3 regions of the Paeniglutamicibacter sulfureus genome follow, and region 1 is predicted to be linked to each of the others. Evidence: predicted binding sites of a transcription regulator. Region 1 holds the regulator's gene; each other region holds the start of a gene.
What was found. The regulator HrcA, encoded in region 1, represses chaperone genes, less so after heat shock. The targets are predictions, from matches to a motif close to TTNGCACTCGNNNNNNNCGAGTGCNAA.
Positions count from the first base shown of each region.

Region 1 (3,276 bases):
GCGCACACGCTTGACCGTTACCGCATGGTGGCCCTCGGGGCCGTCCAGCTGCAGCTCGGCGTCTACCAGCGCATCCTTGAGCTCACCGGGCGACAGGAAGAAGCACTGGTTGCTCATGCGCCCAGGTTGCCCAGCTTCCCGCGCAGTCGCGAGAACATTCCGCCGCTGTTTTCCATGCGGCCCTCGGCGAATTCCTCGCCGCGGAGCTTGGCCAGCTGCTGAAGAAGCTCACGCTGTTCGGAGTCGATCTTGGTGGGAGTCTCCACCTGCAGGTGGACGATGATGTCCCCGCGCTTGCCGCCGCGCAGGCGCGGGACGCCCAAGCCCGGAAGCCGAACAGTGTCCCCTGACTGCGCGCCGGATTCGACCTCGATCACCTGGGAGCCGTCGAAGGTCTCCAGGTCCAGGTCCGCGCCGAGGGCGGCGGCCGTCATCGGCACGTTCATCCGCGCGTGCAGGTCAACGCCGTCGCGTTCAAAGATCTTGTGCCGGCGGACCTCGATCTCGACGTAGAGATCGCCGTTCGGTCCGCCCCCCGGGCCGGCCTCGCCCTGGCTGGCCAGGTGGATGCGGGTGCCGCTGGCAACGCCGGCGGGAACCTTGAGCTGCTTGGAAATGCGTTCGCGGATGCGGCCCTGGCCATTGCAGTCGATGCAGGGGTCGGGGATGGTGGTGCCGAAGCCGCGGCAGGCGGCGCAGGTCTCAACCGTCATCATCTGGCCCAGGAACGAGCGCACCGGGCGCTGGACCTGTCCGGCACCGTGGCAGATGGTGCAGGTGACCGGGGAGGTGCCCGGACGGCAGCAGCTGCCCTCGCAGGTCGGGCAGGTGACTGCCGTTTCCATCTCCAGCGGGTAGACGGTCCCGGCCACCGCGTCGGCCAGGTCGATGATGGCGGTGATCAACGCGTCGCGGCCGCGCTGGGTGCGCGAAGCAGGACCCTGGGCTCCGCCGCCGCCGAAGAACTGCTCGAAGATGTCACCGAAGCCACCCCCGCCGAATCCTCCGCCGCCGCCGAAGCCGGTCTGGCCGTTGCCGTTCTCGTTGCCCGTGGCATCGTAGTTGGCGCGCTTGTCCGCATCGGAGAGCACCTCGTAGGCGCGGGTGACCAGCTTGAACTTCTCGCTCGCGTCCTCGCCGGGGTTCACGTCCGGGTGGAGCTTTCGGGCCAACTTGCGGTAGGCCTTCTTGATTTCCTCGCCGGTGGCGTCCTTGCTGACGCCCAGGACTTCGTAATGGGTGCTCACAGTGCTCGCTGTGTCCTTTCGTACTTCAAGAAATATGTTACGACCCGCATTAGCCGGCCAGGATTCGGGAAAGATATCGGGCGACGGCGCGAACCGCGGCCATCGAGGTGGGATAGTTCATCCGCGTCGGACCCAGCACGCCGATCATGGCCTGCTCGCCGGGACCGTATCCGGTGGCGACCACCGAGGCCTCGGTCAGGGCGCCGTATTGGTTTTCCGTGCCGATGCCCACGGCAATGCCGTGGGCGTCCTGTTCTAGCTCGGAGAAGAGGCGCAAAAGCACCACCTGTTCCTCGAGCGCCTCCAGCACCGGGGTGATGCTCAGCGGGAAATCCAGGTTGGCGCGGGCCAGGTTCGCGGTGCCGGCGGTGAGGATCCTGTCCACCGAGGAATTGCGCGCCAGGGCGCCAAGGGCCTCGGCCAACGCACGGACCGCCGGTGCCAGGCGCGGCTCGACGAGTTCCGGGACACCCTGGGCGAGCCGGACGACGTCGGATATCGGCTTGGCGTCCAGGACGGAGAGAAGCACCGCGCGCAGTTGTTGCAGGTCCGACTCCCCCAAGGAGGGCGGGAGCAGGATCACGCGCTGTTCGACCTTGCCGCTGGAGGCGATGAGCACCACCAGGGTCTGCCCGCCGCCCAGTCCCACCAATTCGATGTGGCGAACGGTGGCGTTCGAATAGTGCGGCACCTGGATCAGGGCAACCTGCCGGGTGATGCTGGCCAGCAGCCTCACGGTGTTTTCCAGCACGTCGTTGACGTCGTGGGATCCCTCGAGCAGCGCCGCGATGGCGCGTCGTTCCGCGCCCGAGAGCGGCTTGATGTCCCCGATTTGGTCAACGAAGTGCCGGTAGCCCTTTTCCGTGGGGATCCGCCCGGAGGAGGTATGCGGGGCCACGATGAGCCCTTCCTCCTCCAGCGATGCCATGTCGTTGCGGATCGTGGCGGCGGAGACGCCCAAATCGTGGCGATCGAGCAGGGCACGCGAACCAACGGGCTCCCGTGACTGCACGTAGTCCTCAACGATGGCTCGAAGGACTTCGAGCCTACGTGGTTCGGTCATTCTCACCTCTCCCAGCAAGCCGGATCACCATGGTCCAGGGGGCAGTGTCCACACCCCCGGCCGCGCACCGAGGCCCGACGGCAGGCATTGGCACTCGACACGTTCAACTGCTAAGTCTAATACCTTTCGCATCCCTTGTTAGCATGGTTTGGTCCGTGACCGCGATGCCGCGTTCGACACATCAGCCAGTGGGAGGGCGGAACGCTGCCCGGCCCCTGGCAAACGAATCCGCTGCGTACATGGGTCCGGGACCTGTTGACCACTAGCTGAAAGTGACACGATGAGCTACCACGGCTGGGGCGCCCAGGACATCAGCGCCCCCAGGAAACGCACACTGCGCAAGGTCCCGCTGGCCCGCGGCCTGCTGCTGGAGGACGTGGAAAGCGGATGGGTCGGCGAGGTGGTTCGCACCGAAAAATCCGGCGGCATGCGCGTGATGGTTCTCGAGGACCGCCACGGACGCACCAAGTCCTTCCGCGCCGGCTTCGGCTTCCTGCTCGAGGGCGAGCCGGTGGAAATCATCGAACCCGCCGCCGCTCCCCCGGCTCCCCAGGGAACCGCACGCAGCGCCTCCGGCTCACGCATGGTCACCGACCTGAAGGCACGCACGGCGCGTGCCAGCCGCGTCTGGGTCGAGGGCAAGCACGATGCCCAGCTGGTCGAGAAGGTGTGGGGCCACGACCTGCGCGTGGAGGGCATCGTCGTCGAACCGCTGCACGGCGTCGACGACCTGGCCGGTGCCATCCGTGCCTTCGCGCCCTCCCCGCAGCGCAAGCTCGGCATCCTGGTCGACCACCTCGTCGCAGGAACCAAGGAGGCAAGGATCGCCGCCGAGGCGATGCGCGTTCCCGGCGCTGCCGGCAACGTCCTGATCGTCGGGCACCCCTACGTCGATGTGTGGCAGGCCATCCGCCCCTCCGTGCTGAAGATCAAGGCGTGGCCGGTCGTGCCGCGCGGCACCGACTG
Region 1 covers NZ_BAAAWO010000001.1:589,274-592,549, reverse strand. Annotated here, with positions in the region: gene ABD687_RS02650 (16S rRNA (uracil(1498)-N(3))-methyltransferase) at 1-117, opposite strand, end outside; gene dnaJ (molecular chaperone DnaJ) at 114-1,247, opposite strand; gene hrcA (heat-inducible transcriptional repressor HrcA) at 1,297-2,310, opposite strand; gene ABD687_RS02635 (DUF3097 family protein) at 2,591-3,276, shown strand, end outside.

Region 2 (3,276 bases), 3.1 Mb from region 1:
AGGAACAAGCCATCTCCGAGCTGTTTTCCATCTCGCCAACCAACTACTACCAATTGTTGAACACACTCATCGACACGGACGCAGCGCTGGCCCATGACCCCATGCTGGTCAAGCGATTGCGTAGACTACGAACGACGAGGCATCGCGCTCGGTCGGCGAAACGGCTCGGACCCGAGGCATGATTGCAACGCACGTCTGGCGTTTCGGGGCCCGGCCGCGCTTGTATTCCTGCAGCCGCGCATGCCCACATTGCAAGCCAGATCACCGAGGACGGGCATGACCAACTATCCGCGCGATGAATTTGATCGCGTCCCAGAGTTCAGCAACCGTAGCGGCTCGCACCGCGAAAACGGCTGGGCTTCCGCCGCGTCCGTGGGCGGGGCTCGATCCGGCTTGCGTTGGCTGATGGTCTTTGGGGCGATTGCACTGGTGGTGGGACTTTTCTCCTTCATGGTCCTGCCCAAGCTCACGGGCGCCACGACCGACCCGGCACCGGTTGCCGCCAGCTCCTCGGGCACCCAGGACGCCGCGGACTCCTCAGAGTCCACATCGGCAGACGAAGCCAGCGAAACGCCCGCAGAGAGCGAATCGGCGGACGAGGCTAGCGAATCCACGGAAGCCAGCTCCTCCACCGAGGCCAGCGAAAGCGGTCTGGCGGAAGACGCTGACACCTCCATGGCAATGGGCGTCTACAACGGTGCAAAGGTCGGCGGCCTTGCCGGCAAGGCGCGCACGGAGTTGCAGGATGCCGGGTTCAGCAATGTCGCGGCATCGAACTGGACCAAGAAAGTCAACTATTCCACGGTCTATTACCGCGCCGAGACCCATCGGGCCACCGCGGAGGCCGCGGCCGACGCCTTGGGCATCACCTCGGTCATGCAGAGCGCAAACATCCCGGGCAATATCGCCATCGTGCTGGGAAGCAACTACAACTAGCCGCACTGGCGCCGCAATACGCTTACGGCAAAGACCCACAGCTTGCACTCCGAGTGGTTGAGTGCCAAGATTTGTATTAGCACTCGCACGTCCCGACTGCTAATTCGATCGGAGTTTCGAGCGGATACATGCAGCCTTGGGGCGGTGTTTGAGTGAGTCCTTGACCAGGGCAGCGAGAAGCTTTTGCGATCGTCCCATGACATCGTGGATTCTTCGTCCGTCGCGGGCGTTGCCTCAGGTCGTAGATACGCATGAACGTCCCGAAAGGACATAAGCCGCTATGGCCAAAATCATTGCATTTGACGAGGAAGCACGCCGCGGCCTTGAGCGCGGCCTGAACATCCTGGCCGACGCCGTCAAGGTCACCCTTGGCCCGCGTGGTCGCAACGTCGTTCTGGAAAAGAAGTGGGGCGCCCCCACGATCACCAACGACGGTGTCTCCATTGCCAAGGAGATCGAGCTCGAGGATCCGTACGAGAAGATCGGTGCGGAACTCGTCAAGGAAGTTGCCAAGAAGACCGATGACGTCGCAGGCGACGGCACCACCACCGCAACCGTCCTGGCACAGGCACTGGTCAAGGAAGGCCTGCGCAACGTTGCCGCCGGCGCCGACCCGCTGTCCCTGAAGCGCGGCATCGAGAAGGCCGTCGAGGCCGTCACCGTTGAGCTCTTGGCTTCCGCCAAGGAAATCGAAACCAAGGAAGAGATCGCCGCCACCGCATCGATCTCCGCCGGCGACAACGAAATCGGCGCCCTGATCGCCGAGGCACTGGACAAGGTCGGCAAGGAAGGTGTCATCACCGTCGAGGAGTCGAACACCTTCGGACTCGAGCTTGAGCTCACCGAGGGCATGCGCTTCGACAAGGGCTACATCTCGGCCTACTTCGTCACCGACAACGAGCGTCAGGAAACGGTCCTTGAGGATCCGTACATCCTGATCGTCAACTCGAAGATCACCAACGTCAAGGACATGGTTTCGATCCTTGAGAAGGTCATGCAGTCGAACAAGCCGCTGCTGATCATCGCCGAGGACATCGAGGGCGAAGCCCTTGCCACCCTGATCGTGAACAAGATCCGTGGCCTGTTCAAGTCCGTCGCCGTCAAGGCACCGGGCTTCGGCGACCGCCGCAAGGCCATGCTGGCCGACATCGCCATCCTCACCGGTGGCCAGGTCATCTCCGAGGAAATCGGCCTGAAGCTCGAAAACGCCACCATCGACCTGCTGGGCTCCGCCCGCAAGGTCGTTGTCACCAAGGACGAGACCACCATCGTCGAGGGTGCAGGCGACGCCGAGGAGATCGCCGGTCGCGTGAACCAGATTCGCGCCGAGATCGAGAACTCCGATTCGGACTACGACCGCGAGAAGCTGCAGGAACGTCTGGCCAAGCTGGCCGGCGGCGTTGCAGTCATCAAGGCCGGTGCCGCTACCGAGGTCGAGCTCAAGGAACGCAAGCACCGCATCGAAGATGCAGTGCGCAACGCCAAGGCTGCCGTTGAAGAAGGCATCGTTGCCGGTGGCGGCGTGGCCCTCATCCAGGCTGGCGCTGCAGCATTCGCCAAGCTGGAATTGACCGGCGACGAAGCAACCGGTGCGAACATCGTCCGCGTTGCCATCGAGGCTCCGCTGAAGCAGATCGCCTTCAACGCCGGCATGGAGCCGGGCGTTGTCGCCGACAAGGTCAAGGGCCTGCCTGCCGGTCACGGCCTGAACGCAGCCACCGGCGTCTACGAGGACCTCCTCGCAGCCGGCGTGAACGACCCGGTAAAGGTTACGCGCTCTGCCCTGCAGAACGCCGCTTCCATTGCCGGCCTGTTCCTGACCACCGAAGCCGTTGTCGCTGACAAGCCGGTTCCGGCCGGCGCAGCAGCACCGGGTGGCGACGACATGGGTGGCATGGGCGGCATGGGCGGATTCTAATCCCTCCTGTTTCACCACGCCCCGCGCGTTAGCAGTACCTGGCACTAAACCGTGAGCCGCTTTCCCACGGTGTCCCGTTCCCCCTCGGGGAGGATGGGACACCGCATGGAAGGCGGCTCGCGGCGTTAACGGGCTCCTGACGCCCGGACCGCCATGCGCCGGTTACGCCTTCAGGCATGGGGGGGGATTGCTTGCGGCGGACTAGCATGGAGCCGTGACCCACATCGAAGTGCCGCTGGTCGGCGGGAACGCCGCCGGTGAGGTGGTGCGCGTCGGTTCCACAGTGCGCAAGCCCTGGCTAGAAAGCACGCCATCGGTTCACAGGTTCATGGCCCACCTCCGTGAGCATGGGCTGTCCGAGGTCCCACGGCCATTGGGCCGGGATAGGCAAGGCCGGCAAATTACGGAATTTGTTTCCGGTG
Region 2 covers NZ_BAAAWO010000001.1:3,712,657-3,715,932, forward strand. Annotated here, with positions in the region: gene ABD687_RS16845 (DUF3263 domain-containing protein) at 1-182, shown strand, start outside; gene ABD687_RS16850 (LytR C-terminal domain-containing protein) at 277-936, shown strand; gene groL (chaperonin GroEL) at 1,217-2,854, shown strand; gene ABD687_RS16860 (phosphotransferase) at 3,069-3,276, shown strand, end outside.
Region 2: groL (chaperonin GroEL) is a predicted target of HrcA. The motif match lies at 1,013-1,039, and genes of this name have one in related genera.

Region 3 (3,276 bases), 790 kb from region 1:
GGTCGGTGCGGAGAGTAGCCTCCAGCAGTGCGACAAGCACGACCACCGATACCAGCGCCCAGTCCCGCCATACCCGGCGTGGGGGAGGGGGAACTGCGCCTGGCGCATTCCACGCGGAGCGCAAGAGACCGGTCACTCCTTCATGATACTGGCGCATCAGCGGGGGCCTGGGAATGCGCGGGCCATCTGGGCGCGCCGGCGAATCACGAACTCGGCGACTGCGGCGTTGAGAACCCACGCTGCGCCCATGAGTAGCGCATCGGTCAGGCTGTTGACCGGCCCAACGCCGAGGATCCAGAACGCGAACACGACGGCCTGGGTTCCCGCCGCAATGCCAAGCGCATAGGCGCGGGTCATCCAGGCGCCGTGAGCGCTGAAGTCCCGGCGCTTGAGCGCGATGATTCCAAGGAATATGCAAGCCGCCATGGCCGCGCCAAAGGACAACCGGAAGACCATAAGCAGCGCGCTGCCGCCATCCGGCGATGCGTAGAAAGCTGTCATCCACAAACCGGACAGGGCAGCGAGCAGGCCGGCGGGAATTAGGATGCCGCCGGCGATGCGATGCCAGCCGCGCCGGCGGCGAAGCGACGGCACGAACTGGAACGCACCGAGCAGACAATATACCGTGGCGCTGGCGATGTGGGTGATCACCGGAATCGGCGAGGCGAAGAATCGGGCGTTGTCTGGGGTGATGACGCCGCCGCTGGTCAGCTCGGTGACCCGGAACATGCCGGCGATCACCGGTATGAGGCTGAGGAGAATCAGCCCGGCGGGTGCCAGCCACGGGGCTCTGCGGCGTTTGGGCGGCCAACCGTTTTGAGCGCGGCTGTTGGTGGTTTCAGTTGTCATGACTCGATCCTCGCCCGTAAATCGGGGGAAGACATCGGCAGGTTGGCCGAGGACCAAGCCGTACTTTCGGTCGGTGCGATTCGGGCCATTCCGACGATGCGCGCTCTCACGGCGGCAGGGAAAGTTGAGTCAAGACAGCAACAACATCACCCCAGGGTTTTGCCACCGCACCCGCACCGTCGAAACCGCAGCATTCGAAAGGTACAAGACAATGCCATCCTCCGCCTCGTCAACGCTTCCGGTTTCCCAGCCCCAAGTTTTGCAGCCCCAAGCGGCAGCACCGCTCCCGGATCTGACCACCGGGCCCGGGCAACTGCCCACCTTCCGCCTGAACATGATGCGCGGCGGCTATCTCTTCATGGCAGTGGGTCTGATGATCGTTAAGTGGCCGCTGCTGCTCCAGGCATCGTCGATGCCCGTGTTCGAAGGGGTGGTTCTCTGCATTCTGACTGCCATGTCCCTGCTGGCGTTCCTTGGTCTCCGCTATCCCCTCGGGATGCTGCCGATTCTGCTGTTCGAAACGATGTGGAAGGTTCTGTGGCTCGCAATCGTGGCGCTGCCCCACCTGATCGCCAACGACATGGATGCGGCAACGGCGACGATGCTCTTCAACGTTCTCTTCGTTGTGCCGATCCTTGCCGTGACCCCCTGGGGCTACGTCTGGAAGCGCTACGTAATGACACGCGGCGAACGATGGGTTCGAGGGGCGTAGGAAATGGAACAGCGGTGGGAAGTGAACGGCACTTTCCGACAATGAGGCAGGGGTATTCCAGGATGAAGGCGTCCTGCTCGTGGGGATGGCGCCGTTGTTCATGTTGGGGAGGCCAGAGTGAATTCCCCTCGACGGTGCCGGTTCCTTGGGAAAACCGGCGGGAGGTCCGAGGGGAGCCCCGCTCTTCTCCGACTACCCAGTACTTACCCACGATTCCGATGTCCCGATCAAGGTTCGGCAAAGTGCCGACTCCCAGCGCCACTTCGGAGACATCGGCGCAACTCGTTAGATGCGCCGAGGGCGTAAATGACCCCGTAATTAGCACTCGCCTTGACCGAGTGCTAATGGTTGCCTAGAGTCATTGGTGGCGCCTGTCGATCCCGGCAAGTGCTGAAAGCCTGAGGTAATTCACCAGCTGGCACCGCGACGACGGTTGGTACCACCCGAACGGCCCGTAAACCATTGGTAACTCACGCAAAGGAGAGACGATGTCCGTCTCCATTAAGCCTCTCGAGGACCGCATTGTCGTCCAGCCGCTCGAAGCAGAAACCACCACTGCTTCCGGTCTGGTCATCCCTGATTCCGCCAAGGAAAAGCCGCAGGAAGGCAAAGTCGTGGCAATCGGCCCCGGCCGCGTCGATGACAACGGCAACCGCGTCCCCGTTGACGTAGCCGAAGGCGACGTCGTGATCTACTCCAAGTACGGCGGAACCGAAGTCAAGGTCGGCGGCGACGAGTACTTGGTGCTCTCGGCCCGCGACGTCCTGGCCATCGTCGTAAAGTAGTTTTTCCTCGTAAAGCCCCGGCCCCTGGCCGGGGCTTTACGTAGCTTATAAGGAGCAAGACATGGCAAAGCAGCTAGCTTTTAACGAAGAGGCGCGACGCGCCCTCGAAGCGGGCATTGATAAGCTCGCAAACACCGTCAAGGTGACCCTCGGCCCGCGCGGCCGCAACGTGGTGCTGGCAAAGGCCTGGGGCGCACCGACCATCACCAACGATGGCGTGACCATCGCCCGTGAGGTCGAGCTGGAAGACGCCTACGAGAACCTTGGCGCGCAGCTGGCCAAGGAAGTAGCCACCAAGACCAACGACGTTGCAGGCGACGGCACCACCACCGCCACCGTGCTCGCACAGGCTTTCGTCAAGGAGGGCCTGCGCAACGTTGCCGCGGGCGCCGCCCCGGGCGAAATCAAGCGCGGCATCGAAGTTGCCGTTGAGGCAGTTGCGCAGCGCCTGAAGGACAACGCCGTTCCGGTCGAGGGCAAGCAGGTCGCCAACGTCGCGGCCATCTCCGCACAGAACGAGGAAATCGGCGAGCTCTTGGCCAAGGCCTTCGAGACCGTTGGCACCGATGGCGTCATCACCATCGAGGAATCCTCCACGACCGCCACCGAGCTGGTTGTCACCGAGGGCATGCAGTTCGACAAGGGCTACCTGTCCCCGCAGTTCGTCACCGACCCGGAGCGCCAGGAGGCCGTCCTGGAGGACGCGCTGATCCTGGTCAACTCCGGCAAGATCTCCACGGTTGCAGAGTTCCTGCCGCTGCTGGAAAAGGTGCTGGCCGCCGGCAAGCCGCTGTTCATCATCGCCGAGGACATCGAGGGCGAAGCCCTCTCCACCCTCGTCGTGAACAAGATCCGCGGCACCCTGAACGCCGTGGCCGTCAAGGCCCCCGGCTTCGGCGACCGCCGCAAGGCCATGCTGCAGGACATTGC
Region 3 covers NZ_BAAAWO010000001.1:1,380,587-1,383,862, reverse strand. Annotated here, with positions in the region: gene ABD687_RS06250 (sensor histidine kinase) at 1-40, opposite strand, end outside; gene ABD687_RS06245 (DUF2306 domain-containing protein) at 157-849, opposite strand; gene ABD687_RS06240 (hypothetical protein) at 1,061-1,561, shown strand; gene groES (co-chaperone GroES) at 2,050-2,346, shown strand; gene groL (chaperonin GroEL) at 2,408-3,276, shown strand, end outside.
Region 3: groES (co-chaperone GroES) is a predicted target of HrcA. The motif match lies at 1,880-1,906, and genes of this name have one in related genera.